DNA from 3 places in the Nonomuraea sp. NPDC059194 genome. Region 3 is predicted to be linked to each of the others. Evidence: predicted binding sites of a transcription regulator. Region 3 holds the regulator's gene; each other region holds the start of a gene.
What was found. Region 3 encodes HrcA, which represses chaperone genes, less so after heat shock. Its sites were predicted from a motif close to TTGGCACTCTCNNNNNGAGAGTGCCAA; they were not measured.
Positions count from the first base shown of each region.

Region 1: groL (chaperonin GroEL) is a predicted target of HrcA. The motif match lies at 1,512-1,538, and genes of this name have one in related genera.
Region 2: groES (co-chaperone GroES) is a predicted target of HrcA. The motif match lies at 3,086-3,112, and genes of this name have one in related genera.

Region 1 covers NZ_JBHZBH010000015.1:31,903-36,210, reverse strand. Annotated here, with positions in the region: gene groL (chaperonin GroEL) at 1-1,403, opposite strand, end outside; gene ACFXJ8_RS19705 (cold-shock protein) at 1,788-1,988, opposite strand; gene ACFXJ8_RS19700 (MoaD/ThiS family protein) at 2,310-2,585, opposite strand; gene thrC (threonine synthase) at 2,603-3,835, opposite strand; SAM riboswitch class I at 3,849-3,989, opposite strand; gene ACFXJ8_RS19690 (RNA polymerase sigma factor) at 4,049-4,308, opposite strand, start outside.
Region 2 covers NZ_JBHZBH010000001.1:405,544-409,851, reverse strand. Annotated here, with positions in the region: gene ACFXJ8_RS01905 (SAM-dependent methyltransferase) at 116-1,582, opposite strand; gene ACFXJ8_RS01900 (MarR family winged helix-turn-helix transcriptional regulator) at 1,618-2,088, opposite strand; gene ACFXJ8_RS01895 (NAD-dependent epimerase/dehydratase family protein) at 2,187-3,035, shown strand; gene groES (co-chaperone GroES) at 3,199-3,513, shown strand; gene groL (chaperonin GroEL) at 3,576-4,308, shown strand, end outside.
Region 3 covers NZ_JBHZBH010000005.1:98,419-102,726, forward strand. Annotated here, with positions in the region: gene dnaJ (molecular chaperone DnaJ) at 21-1,160, opposite strand; gene hrcA (heat-inducible transcriptional repressor HrcA) at 1,172-2,176, opposite strand; gene ACFXJ8_RS09475 (hypothetical protein) at 2,318-2,929, shown strand; gene ACFXJ8_RS09480 (DUF3097 domain-containing protein) at 2,916-3,722, shown strand; gene ACFXJ8_RS09485 (DUF4870 domain-containing protein) at 3,722-4,308, shown strand, end outside.

The DNA of each region.
Region 1 (4,308 bases), on a different contig from region 3:
ACGCGCTCGACCACGACGCCGCCCTCGAGGCCGGCGTTGATCGCGATCTGCTTCAGCGGCTCCTCCAGCGCCTTGCGGACGATCGCCGCACCGGTCGCCTCGTCGCCGTTGAGCTCGAGCTTGTCGAACGAGTTGGTGCCGGCCTGCAGCAGCGCCACGCCACCGCCGGGGACGATGCCCTCCTCGACGGCCGCCTTCGCGTTGCGAACGGCGTCCTCGATGCGGTGCTTGCGCTCCTTCAGCTCGACCTCGGTCGCGGCGCCCGCCTTGATGACGGCGACGCCACCGGCGAGCTTGGCCAGGCGCTCCTGGAGCTTCTCGCGGTCGTAGTCGGAGTCGGTGCGGTCGATCTCGGCGCGGATCTCGTTGACCCGGCCGGCGATCTGCTCGGCGTCACCGGCGCCGTCGACGATGGTCGTCTCGTCCTTGGTCACCACGATCTTGCGGGCGCGGCCCAGCAGGTCGAGGGTGGCGGACTCGAGCTTGAGGCCGACCTCCTCGGCGATGACCTGGCCACCGGTCAGGGTGGCGATGTCGCCCAGCATGGCCTTGCGACGGTCACCGAAGCCCGGGGCCTTGACGGCCACGGAGCGGAACAGGCCGCGGATCTTGTTGACGACCAGGGTGGCCAGGGCCTCGCCCTCGATGTCCTCGGCGATGATCAGCAGCGGCTTGCCGGACTGCACGACCTTGTCGAGCAGCGGCAGCAGGTCCTTGTTCGCGGAGATCTTCGAGTTGACGATGAGGATGTAGGGGTCCTCGAGGACCGCCTCCATGCGCTCGGGGTCGGTCACGAAGTAACCGGAGACGTAGCCCTTGTCGAAGCGCATGCCCTCGGTGAGCTCGAGCTCGAGGCCGAAGGTGTTGCTCTCCTCGACGGTGATGACGCCTTCCTTGCCGACCTTGTCCATCGCCTCGGCGATGAGGTTGCCGATCTCGACGTCACCGGCGGAGATGGAGGCGGTGGAGGCGATCTGCTCCTTGGTCTCCACGTCCTTGGCGAGCTTGGAGAGCTCCTCGCTGACGCGCTCGACGGCGGCCTCGATGCCCTTCTTCAGGGACATCGGGTTGGCGCCGGCGGCAACGTTGCGCAGACCCTCACGAACCAGCGCCTGGGCGAGCACGGTGGCGGTGGTGGTGCCGTCACCCGCGACGTCGTCCGTCTTCTTGGCGACTTCCTTGACCAGCTCGGCGCCGATCTTCTCCCACGGGTCCTCGAGCTCGATCTCCTTGGCGATGGACACACCATCGTTGGTGATCGTGGGAGCGCCCCACTTCTTCTCCAGCACGACGTTACGGCCCTTGGGGCCGAGGGTCACCTTGACGGCGTCGGCGAGCTGGTTCATACCGCGCTCGAGACCGCGCCGGGCGTCCTCGTCAAACGCGATCATCTTGGCTGCCATAAGGCTAGACCTCCCAGATACAGGGTGGCTTGCAGCGGACCGAGCCGACGCCCGCGACGGCATGGGTCCGACTCCATTCGGCGGACCCCATCGTCTCGATCCCAGTGTCTGGCACTCTCATGACGAGAGTGCCAACGAACTGTTTAGCACTCTACCCTGTCGAGTGCAAGCGAGCAGCACTTCCCCGCAGGTCAGCCTGGCACGTCGGCCGTCAAGGAGACCTGTTCCCCGCCCAGCGCCGCACCCAACATCTCTCCTGGAGTTCCAGGGTACGGCCAGGCAGGCCCGATCGACTGACGCGGATCAGGCCTGCCGAATCGACGGAATGGACATGACAGGTCCGCACGGACTGCGCTGCCGTGCGGGCTGCCGGTTCTTGATGGTTCAGACCGTCCTGACGGATTCCGCCTGGGGACCCTTCTGGCCCTGGGTTATCTCGAACTCGACCCGCTGGCCCTGCTCGAGCGCCCGATAGCCATCCATCATGATCGCTGAGTAATGGACGAAAACATCCTTACCACCGTCTACCGCGATGAAGCCGTAGCCCTTGTCCGCGTTGAACCACTTGACGGTGCCCTGCGCCACTTCCGACTCCTCTTACTGGGCTCCGAACCCCGCCCATTCACTCGCGGGATCCGCGATCGGCACGACTTATGGGGAAATCAGCCGGACGATCGCCCTCGACCATACCTGTGGCATGCCGTAGAACAACAGAGTCAATCAACAAACTCGTTCTTGGAATGGGGTGACGGAAAGGTTAGTCAAATATTCCACCTTCTTGCGAAAGAACCGCGGAGGCGCCACAGCCATAAAACGGGCAGAAGATATAAAAACGCCCGCAAGGCAACCTTGCGGGCGTCCGTGAAGGCCGAAAAGGCCAGGCGGTCCTTGACCGCGGCGGCGCGGTCAGCCGCCGGCCACGGCGGGGATGATGGAGATCTGCGCGCCCTCGGGAGTGGCGCAGTCGAGTCCGCCCACGAATCGGACGTCCTCTTCCCCGACATAAACGTTGACAAAACGGCGAATCTTGCCCGATTCATCCAAAATTCTCGCACCGATACCCGGGTGGTCGGCGTCGAGCTTCTGCAGCACTTCGCGAAGCGTAGCGCCCTCGCCGCTCACCTCCGCGTTGCCGTCGGTGTACGTGCGCAGAATGGTGGGAATCCGCACCGAAACGCTCATGACTTCTCCCTTTCGTTTCAGACAGCCGCGCGGAACGCGTCGAGAGACGGCTTGATCACGGCCGAGGGCGTGGCGTCGTCGGCGATCGCGTCGAGCGTCTTGAGCCCGTCACCGGTGTTGAGCACCACGGTCGTCAGCGAGGGGTCGAGCTGCCCCGTGTCGACGAGCTTCTTCAGCACGCCCACCGTAACCCCGCCGGCGGTCTCGGCGAAGATGCCCTCCGTGGAGGCCAGCAGCTTGATCGCCGACACCACCTCGGCGTCGGTCACGTCCTCCACCGCCCCGCCGGTACGGCGTGCGATGTCGAGCACGTACGGCCCGTCGGCCGGGTTGCCGATGGCCAGCGACTTGGCGATGGTGTTTGGCTTGACCGGCTGGACCACGTCGTGGCCCGCCTTGAAGGCGCTGGAGACCGGCGAGCAGCCGAGCGCCTGCGCGCCGAAGATCTTGTAGGGGGTGTCCTCGACCAGCCCGAGCGCGACCAGCTCCTTGAAGCCCTTGTCGATCTTGGTGAGCTGCGACCCCGACGCCACCGGGATGATGATCTGGTCCGGCAGCCTCCAGCCGAGCTGCTCGGCGATCTCGTAGGCCAGCGTCTTGGAGCCCTCGGCGTAGTAGGGCCGCAGGTTGACGTTGACGAAGCCCCACTTGTCGCCGAGCGGGTCGCCGATGAGCTCGGAGCAGAAGCGGTTGACCTCGTCGTAGGTGCCCTGGATGCCGACCAGCTTGCCGCCGAAGACCCGCGCCATCGCGATCTTGGCCTGCTCCAGGTCGGCGGGGATGAACACGCAGGCCTCGAGCCCCGCGCGGGCCGCGGCGGCGGTCACCGCGCCGGCCAGGTTGCCGGTGGACGAGCACGACAGCGTGTGGAAGCCGAAGTTGCGCGCCGCCTCGACGGCGATGGCGACCACGCGGTCCTTGAAGGAGTGGGTGGGGTTGCCCGAGTCGTCCTTCACGTGCAGGTCGCGAATGCCGAGCGCCTTGCCCAGGTTGTCGGCCTTGACGAGCTTCGTCCAGCCGGGGTTCATGTTCTGCTTGCTCGCCACATCGACCGGAACGGGCAGCAGCGAGCGGTAACGCCAGATGTTGGCGGGTCCTGCCTCGATATCGGCGCGGGACACGGACCCGAAGGAGTAGGCCACCTCGAGCGGCCCGAAACACTCCAGACACGCGAAGCTGGGGCCGAGGTCGTAGCGCGCGCCGCACTCACGGCAGGACAGAGCGAGAGCAGGACCGAAGTCAAGCGACATGAAGCGAGGCCTTCCCTCATCTTCGTCTGCGACCACCTTGGCCACAGACCGGAATTGGCACCTGTCCCGGCCGGCCTCGTCACTTCACGAGCTCAGGTCCGGGAGGGTTGCCGGGGCTTCGCAGGGCCGGTCCCTCCACCCCTCTGGATGAGCAATATGAAGTTGTGGACATCACCATACCCGGCCGCGCCTCAGGCGCGGCCAGGCGTCTCACTAGCTGAGACGATATGTATCGCCCAGCGCGGCCTGAACATACTTGCGCGCCTGGTGGATCCGCGACTTGGCGGTGCCGAGCGGGATGCCGAGCTGCTCGGCCACCTCGTTGTAGTCGAGCTGGACGATGTCGCGCAGCACCAGCGCCTGGGCCAGGTCGGGCTTGTCGGCCTCCAGCGCCTCCATGGCGTCGAGCAGGTCGAGCCTCGACCCGGCGATGACGCTCACCCTGCGCACGTCGGGCTTCTGGACGGGCAACT
Region 2 (4,308 bases), on a different contig from region 3:
GTGGGTATTCAGAATCGTTAGGGGAAACTCCCGTCCGGCCACCTTAGTAGCTCGATCAAGATCTTTCGGCGCCGACTTTAAAAGATCGTAATTATCAATGGAACGCCCCGATTTGTCATTTGCCCAGTTCGAGCGGGGTGCAGATAAGCATGGAAGGGTGGTCCGCGATTCGGGTCAGAATGACTACCGCGGATTTGTCGCCGGACAGTCGCAAATTGCGCCGCAAGCGTTCGATGTCGACCGCCGAGGCGCGTTTCTTGATAGTCACGTTTCCGACCTGGCGGGCACGGAGTGCGGCTCTCAGTTTTTTGACGGAGAACGGCATGACTTCGTCCACCTCGTACCCGGACGCCCATGCGGTGTCGACGGCATCGTCGCCGGTGATGTAGGCGATCATCGGGTCGGCCAGCCGTCCGTTGACCATCGCGGCCACCTCGGCGACCAGATGCGCCCGGATCGCCGCCCCGTCGGGCTCGTAGACGTAGCGCCCCATCGGGCCGACGGGGGCCTGCGCGCCAGTGGCGGTGAGCGTGCTCCCGCCGGGCAGCAGCGTCGCCCTCCTGCTGAACCCTCCGCTGTCGGTAAGGCCCGCAGCGGTACGGCCTGCGTCGCCGTCGGCACGGCCCGCGTCGGTACGGCCCGCGTCGGTACGGTCTGCGGTGGCCGGGCTCGCGGGACCGGCCTGCCGTACCGACGGCTGCTCGACGCCCGCCAGCGCGCCCGTCCACAGCGCGACCTCCTTGACCTCCCCCTTGAAGGAGACCCACTCGGCCTCGGCGCCCTCGGGCACGAACTCGTAGGGGATCCCCGGCGCGACCTTCAGGCACGCGGCGGGCGCTCGGTCGAGCAGGTCGAGGACGACGGGCCAGGCGGGGGAGTAGGCGTTCGGGTCGAAGGTCCTGCCTTTGGCGGTACGGCGGGCCGGATCGGCGAACAGGACGTCGTAGTCCTCGGGGATGACCGTGGCGGCGTCGGCCGTACGAACTGTGACCCTGTCGGACAGCCCCAGCGCGTCGGCGTTGGCCAGCGCGACCGCGACGGTCAGCGGGTCGGTGTCGACCGCGTCCACGAGGCAGCCCGCGCGAGCCAGCGCGATGAGATCGCCGCCGATGCCGCAGCACACGTCGACCACCCGCAGCCCCGCACACCCGGGCGCACCCGCCCACCCGCCCGCGACTCCGCCCGGCGAAGGGGCCTCATCGGGTGGGGGTCGAAGACCGAGGGGCTCTCCGGGGGTCTCTTGGGGCGAGGCCTGAAGAGCGAGGGTTTCGTCGGACGAGGAGGAAGGGCGGCCGATGAGGTGGGCGAGCCTGCGGGCGCGATGGTCGGCGACCTCCCGCCGGGTCGCCTGCTCGACGCCGTGGGGCGTGAAGTACATCAGCGCCGCGTCGCCACCGAACTTCGCCCTGCCCCGCTCCCTCAGCCTGGCCTGCGTGAGGGCGGCGGAGGTGAGGGCGGCGTCGTAGGTCTTGCGCAACCTGGTCGCGGCCACGACCGGATCGGCCTTCGCCAGCTCGACCGCCTCGGCGAGGGCCTTCTGCCCGCGCGGTGTCAGGAGTTCGAGGAAGGCGTCGTGGTCCACGCCATACGACGTTAGTGCAGGGCGTTGAGCATCGGTCAGCCGGCGAGCAGGTCATCCCTTGCCGTGCAGGGTTCCGTGTCGTCGAGGGAGAGGAGGAGTTTGCCGAGGAGGTCGCGGAGGGCGGACTGTTCGTCGGGCGAGAGCCCCGACAGCAGCGCGCGCTCGGTGGTGTCGCGGCCGTCGAACAGGCCGGTGACCAGGTGGCGTCCCGTCTCGGTCAGTGTGACGATGATCATGCGACGGTTGCCGGGGGCGGGATCGCGGGTGACCAGGCCCTTGGCGACGAGCCGGTCGATGCGGTTGGTTCCGGCGCCGGGGCTGAGCAGGAGCGCGCTGGACAGGTCCTTCATGCAGGAGTTGCCGCCGGCCCTGTGCAGCGTGGCCAGCACGTCGAACTCCCATGATTCCAGCCCGTGCGCGCTGAAGTGCTCCTTGAGGCCCCGTTCGAGCAGCCGGGAGGCACGGACCAGGCGGGCGACGACGTCGGTGGGCTGGTCTGATTCCATGACGGGAATGATATCAAACACTTCGATATTGAAGTCTTCAGTGGCGCGTGTTAGTGTCCACGCAAGATTTTGATATCGAAACTTTTGAGGTGGTAACGATGAAGGTTCTGGTGCTGGGCGCGACGGGGTACATCGGCGGCGCGGTCGTGGAGCGGCTGGTCGAGCGCGGCCACGAGGTGGCGGCCCTCGTACGGCAGCAGCGCGAGATCGAGGGCGTCAAGGACGTCCGCACGGGCGACCTGGCCGACCTCGGCTCGCTGAAGGCCGCCGTCACCGACGACATCGACGCGATCGTCCACGCGGCGGTCCTCACCGGTGACAAGGCGCATGACCTGGCGTCCGTCGAGGCGCTGGGCAAGCCGATCGTCTACGTCAGCGGCGTGTGGGTGCTCGGCCCGACGCGGGACGGCCAGGAGGACAGCCCCGTGAACCCGGTAGCGATCGTCGGCGACCGGCCGGAGGTCGAGCAGGCCGTGCTCGGCAGGGGCGGGATCGTGGTCAGGCCCGGCGTGGTCCACGGGCGGGGCGCGGGCATCGTCTCGCTCCTGGTCGGGCAGGCGGCCGAGCGCGGGGTCGGCGCCTACGTGGTGGGCGAGGACAAGACTCCGACGTGGACGTTCGTGCACGTGGACGACCTGGCCGACCTCATCGTGACCGCAGTCGAGAAGGGGCGGCCGGGGGCGGTCTACCACGGGGTCGCCGAGGAGGCCGTGTCCGTGGCCGAGATCGCGAGGGCCGCGTCGAAGGTGGCGGGCGTGCGGGAGGGCGCCGAGCCGTGGCCGGTCGAGGAGGCGGCCCAGGTGTTCGGCGGGCCGTTCGCCGAGGCTCTCGCGCTCAGCCAGCGCGCGGGCGCCCGCCGTACCAAGGAAGAACTGGGGTGGGAGCCGGGCAGGCCCGGCGCGCTGGCGGACCTCGCCGAGGGCTCCTACGTATCCGCTCTGAGCTGAGCAGCGCGGTTCGTGTTGACGGGCAAGGCCTGCTTGCATACTGTTTCGTTTTGGCACTCTCACCTTGAGAGTGCCAACGTGCGACGAGGTTGGTCTGACACCCGCGACGGCAGGCCCAGCTGGTCGCCTCTTCTAGATCATTCAAATCTGAAGGGGAGGTCCGATCGTGACGACCGCCACTAAGGTTCCCGTTAAGCCGCTCGGCGACCGCATCGTGGTCCAGCCGCTTGAGGCCGAGCAGACCACCGCTTCCGGCCTGGTCATCCCGGACACCGCCAAGGAGAAGCCGCAGGAGGGCAAGGTCCTCGCGGTGGGCCCCGGCAACTGGGACGAGGACGGCGACAAGCGGATTCCGCTCGACGTCAGCGAGGGCGACATCGTCCTCTACAGCAAGTACGGCGGCACCGAGGTCAAGTACGGCGGCGAGGAGTACCTCGTGCTCTCCGCCCGTGACGTTCTCGCCATCATCGAGAAGTAAGCCGTGAGAAAGCCCCGGGCCCGCAAGTGCCCGGGGCTTTCTACGCTGAGAGGACTTTTCCCATGCCGAAGATCCTGGAGTTCGAAGAGGACGCGCGGCGCGCGCTCGAGCGCGGCGTCAACGCCCTCGCGGACGCAGTGAAGGTGACCCTCGGCCCGCGCGGCCGCAACGTGGTCATCGACAAGAAGTTCGGTGCGCCGACGATCACCAACGACGGTGTCACCATCGCCCGCGAGGTCGAGCTCGAGGCGCCGTACGAGAACCTCGGCGCCCAGCTCGCCAAGGAAGTGGCGACCAAGACCAACGACGTCGCGGGTGACGGCACCACCACCGCGACCGTCCTGGCCCAGGCGATGGTCCGCGAGGGCCTGCGCAACGTGGCGGCGGGCGCTTCCCCGCTGTCGCTCAAGCGCGGCATCGACCTGGCCGCCAAGGCCGTCAGCGACAAGCTGCTGGCCGTCGCGCGCCCCGTCGAGGACAAGAAGGAGATCGCCAATGTCGCGACGATCTCCGCACAGGACGCCAAGATCGGCGAGCTGATCGCCGAGGCGTTCGACAAGGTGGGCAAGGACGGTGTCATCACCGTCGAAGAGTCCAACGCCATGGGCATGGAGCTCGAGTTCACCGAGGGCATGCAGTTCGACAAGGGCTACCTGTCGGCCTACATGGTCACCGACCCCGAGCGCATGGAGTCGGTCCTCGAGGACCCGTACATCCTGATCCACCAGGGCAAGATCGCCTCCATCGCCGACTTCCTGCCGCTGCTGGAGAAGATCGCCCAGACCAAGCGGCAGC
Region 3 (4,308 bases):
CTGCCGTACCAGAAGATGATCTAACGGCCGTTGAACGCGTCTCTCAGCCTGGAGAAGAACCCCTGCTGGCCGGGCGCGAACTTGCCCGGCGGGCGCTCCTCCCCGCGCAGCTTGGACAGCTCGCGCAGCAGGTCCTCCTGCGGCTGGTCGAGGCGCATCGGCGTCTCCACGTTGACGTGGATCAGCAGGTCGCCCCTGCCCTGCTCGTTGAGACGCTGGACGCCCCTGCCGTACATGGTGATGACCTGGCCCGACTGGGTGCCAGGACGGACGTCGATCTCCTCCGCGCCGTCGAGGGTCTCGACGGTCAGCGACGTGCCGAGCGCGGCCGCCGTCATCGGGATCTGGACGGTGCAGTGGAGGTCGTCGCCGCGCCGCTCGAAGATCTCGTGCGGCTTCTCGACGATCTCCAGGAACAGGTCTCCGGGAGGACCGCCACCGGGGCCGACCTCGCCCTCGCCGGCGAGCTGGATGTGGGTGCCGTCCTCGACGCCCGCGGGGATACGGACCTTGATCGTACGGCGGGTGCGGACCCTGCCGTCGCCCGAGCACTCCTGGCACGGGTGCCTGATGATCGAGCCGAAGCCGCCGCACTGCGGGCACGGCCTCGACGTCATGACCTGGCCCAGGAAGGACCTGGTGACCTGGGAGATCTCACCGCGCCCCTGGCACATGTCACAGGTGTCGGGATGCGTGCCGGGCGCGGCGCCCGAACCCGTGCACACCTCGCACAGCACGGCCGTGTCGACGTTGAGCTCCCTGGTGGTGCCGAACGCCGCCTCGCGCAGGTCGAGCTCGACCCTGATCGTGGCGTTGCGCCCTCTCCTGGCGCGCGAGCGGGGGCCCCGGCTGCCGCCCGCCGTGCCGAAGAAGGCGTCCATGATGTCGCTGAAGGGGAAGCCCGCGCCGAATCCGCCGGCTCCGGCGCCACCGGCCCCCGCGCCCGCGAACGGGTCGGCGCCCAGGTCGTACATCTGCCGCTTGTTGGGATCGGACAGGACCTCGTAGGCCTGAGTGATCTCCTTGAAGCGCTCCTGGGTCGCAGGATCGGGGTTCACGTCGGGGTGCAGCTCGCGGGCCAGGCGACGATAGGCCTTCTTGATCTCGTCCTGACTGGCGTCACGGCGTACCCCGAGGGTGCCGTAGTAGTCGTTTGCCACTTATCGACCTCTTATGAAGCAGCCAGGATCTGGCTGACGTAGCGTGCCACCGCGCGCACAGCGCCCATCGTCACGGGGTAGTCCATCCGGGTGGGACCGAGCACGCCGAGGCGGGCCCCCGAACCGTACCCTGTGGCGACGAGGGAGGTGCCACGCAGTCCTGTGTAGGGGTTCTCCGAGCCGATCCTGACGGTGAGCGCGGTCGGCATGTCGGAGGTCTCGCCGAGCAGGCGCATCAGCACGACCTGCTCCTCCAGCGCCTCGAGCACGTCGCGCAGGCCCGTGGTGAAGTCGGCGCCCGCCAGGTTGGCCGCCCCGGCGAAGACGATCTTCTCCTCGTGGCGCTCGACGAGGGTCTCCAGCAGCACCGACAGGATCGTCGCCGCGGCCGGACGGTCTTCGACGGGCAGCCGCTCGGGCAGATCGGAGACCTGCTCGGGCACCCGGTTGAGCCCGCAACCGTCGAGGCACGCGTTGAGCACCGCGCGCAGGTGCGCGACCCTCGACTCCTCGATCGTCTCAGGCAGCTCGATGACGCGCTGCTCGACCCGGCCGGTGTTCGTGATCAGCACGAACATCACCCGCCTGTCGGTCAGCGGCACCAACTCCAGGTGACGGACCGTCGACTGCGAAAGCGCTGGGTACTGCACCACCGCGACCTGCCTGGTCAGCTGCGCCAGCAACCTCACCGTGCGGGTGACCACGTCGTCGAGGTCGACCGCGCCGGCGAGGAACGTCTCGATCGCCCTGCGCTCGGCGCCCGACAGCGGTTTGATCTGCGAGAGCTTGTCGACGAAGAGCCGGTAGCCCTTGTCCGTCGGCACCCGCCCGGCGCTGGTGTGGGGCTGGGCGATGTAGCCCTGCTCCTCCAGCGCCGCCATGTCGTTCCTGACCGTGGCCGGGGAGACGTTCAGATTGTGGCGCTCGGCCAGCGCCTTGGAGCCCACCGGTTCGTTGGTGGACACGTAGTCCTCGACAATGGCGCGGAGCACCGCAAGCTTCCGATCATCGAGCACGTGCTCACCTCCCTGCCTGTTGAGGAAACGACAGGTCTAGCACTCTGTGTTCCCGAGTGCCAAGTGTACGGCTCCCGCCCACAAGGTGCGATAACACACCTGGTCAAGGTCGCCGCGACCCGTAGGTTGACAATAGTGGTCATGACCGACGTTCCACCGCCGTACCAGCAGTTCCATGGGTACGTTCCACCTCCTGGGCAGAGGCAGATCAGGCCGCGCGCCTGGTGGATCGCCGTTGTCTGGCTGGTGGCGTTACTGACGGCGGTCAGTGGATTCGTCGGGTTCAGCGCGGACCTTCATTCCACGTTGAAAGAGGTCGCTCCCGCCAAGGCCTTCGCGCCCGGCGAACTCGTCACCATGCCGATCGACCCTGCCGTCGAGCCGGGGCTCTACCTGGCGAGCCGGCAACCCGTGCACTACTCGTGCGCGGTCGCCGGCGGTGACCTGTCGGAGCCGACCGGCACGCAGACCGTCGACGTCTGGGAGCTCGTCGAGGTGATCGACGTGCCCGAGAAAGGCGAATACGAGGTCTACTGCACCATCGACGAGGACGCCGTCACCGACGTGCGTTTCGGCATCGGCCGCCAGCTCAGCGCGGCGACCGGCGAGATCGTCGGCAACGTCGTCGTGCTGGTGACCGTACCGGGAGCGGGCGTCCTGTTCGCGATCATCATGACGATCGCGATCCTCGTGCGCAGGAGCTACGCGCGCAGGAGGATCGATTTGCTACGGTCCCCCCATGTACGAGCGTGACGTGCTTGCGGGGAACTGGCGGCGCCCGGGCAAGGGGAAGATCCCTATCGTGCCCGCCGAACGCGACCTGGTCGTGGAGGACGCCGACAGCGGCTTCTGCGGCGCGGTGGTGGCCTGCGACAAGGAGGCCGTCACGCTCGAAGATCGCAACGGTAAGCGGCGGCTGTTCCCCCTGGCGCCCGCCGCCTTCCTGCTGGACGGCCGGCCGGTGACGCTCACCAGGCCGGTCGCCTCCCCCGCCACCGGCCCGCGGCGCAGCGCCTCGGGCTCGGTCGCCGTCGAGGGCCTGCGCGCCAGGGTGGCCAGGGAGAGCCGCATCTACGTCGAGGGCGTCCACGACGCGGCGCTCGTGGAGAAGATCTGGGGCCACGACCTGCGCGTCGAGGGCGTCGTGGTGGAGTACCTGGAGGGCGTGGACGACCTGCCCTCGATCGTGGCCGAGTTCGGTCCTGGGCCGGAGCGCAAGCTCGGCGTGCTGGTCGACCACCTGGTTCCCGGCTCGAAGGAGAGCCGCATCGCCGCCCAGGTGTCCTCGCCGCACGTGCTGGTCGTCGGGCATCCCTTCGTCGACATCTGGCAGGCGGTCAAACCTTCCGTGCTGCGCATCCCCGCCTGGCCGCAGGTGCCGCGCGGGCTACCGTGGAAGGAAGGGGTGATCGCCGCGCTGGGCTGGGGGCTCGAACCCGCCGACGCGTGGCGCAGGATCCTCGGCGCGGTTTCCACCTATGCCGACCTCGAGCCTTCGCTGCTCGGCAGGGTCGAAGAGCTGATCGACTTCGTGACGGAGACATGATGAGCGACAACCTCCCGCAACCGCCCGACGACGACGCCACCGCTCGCGTCGAGCGTCCCGACCTGCCGGGCCCGGACCCGCAGCCACAGCCCGGCCCCTCAGGCGGTTACGGTCCCCCCTCAGGGGGTTACGGTCCACCGTCGGGCGGCTATGGCCAGCCCTCAGGGGGTTACGGCCAGCCGTCGGGCCCGGCCTATGGCCCGCCACCTGCCTACGGACCTCCTCAGGGTTATCCGCCGCCACAGGGTTACGGCCCGCAGCCCGGCTACGGCCCTCCCGGCTACCAGCGCCCGCCCCACATCCCGGGCATGTACGGCCCCAGGCCCGGCAGCGACGACACCAGCATGGCGATGCTCGCCCACCTGCTCGGCATCTTCTCCGGCTTCGTCGGCCCGCTGATCCTCTACTTGGTCAAGCGTGACGAGTCCCCCTACGTCCGCGATCAGGCGGCGCAGGCGCTCAACTTCCAGATCACCGTGTTCATCGGGTACATCGTCTGCATCGTGCTGGCGTTCGTGCTGATCGGCGTCCTGCTGATGTTCATCCTGTGGATCGCGGCGCTGGCCTTCGAGATCATCGCGGCCAT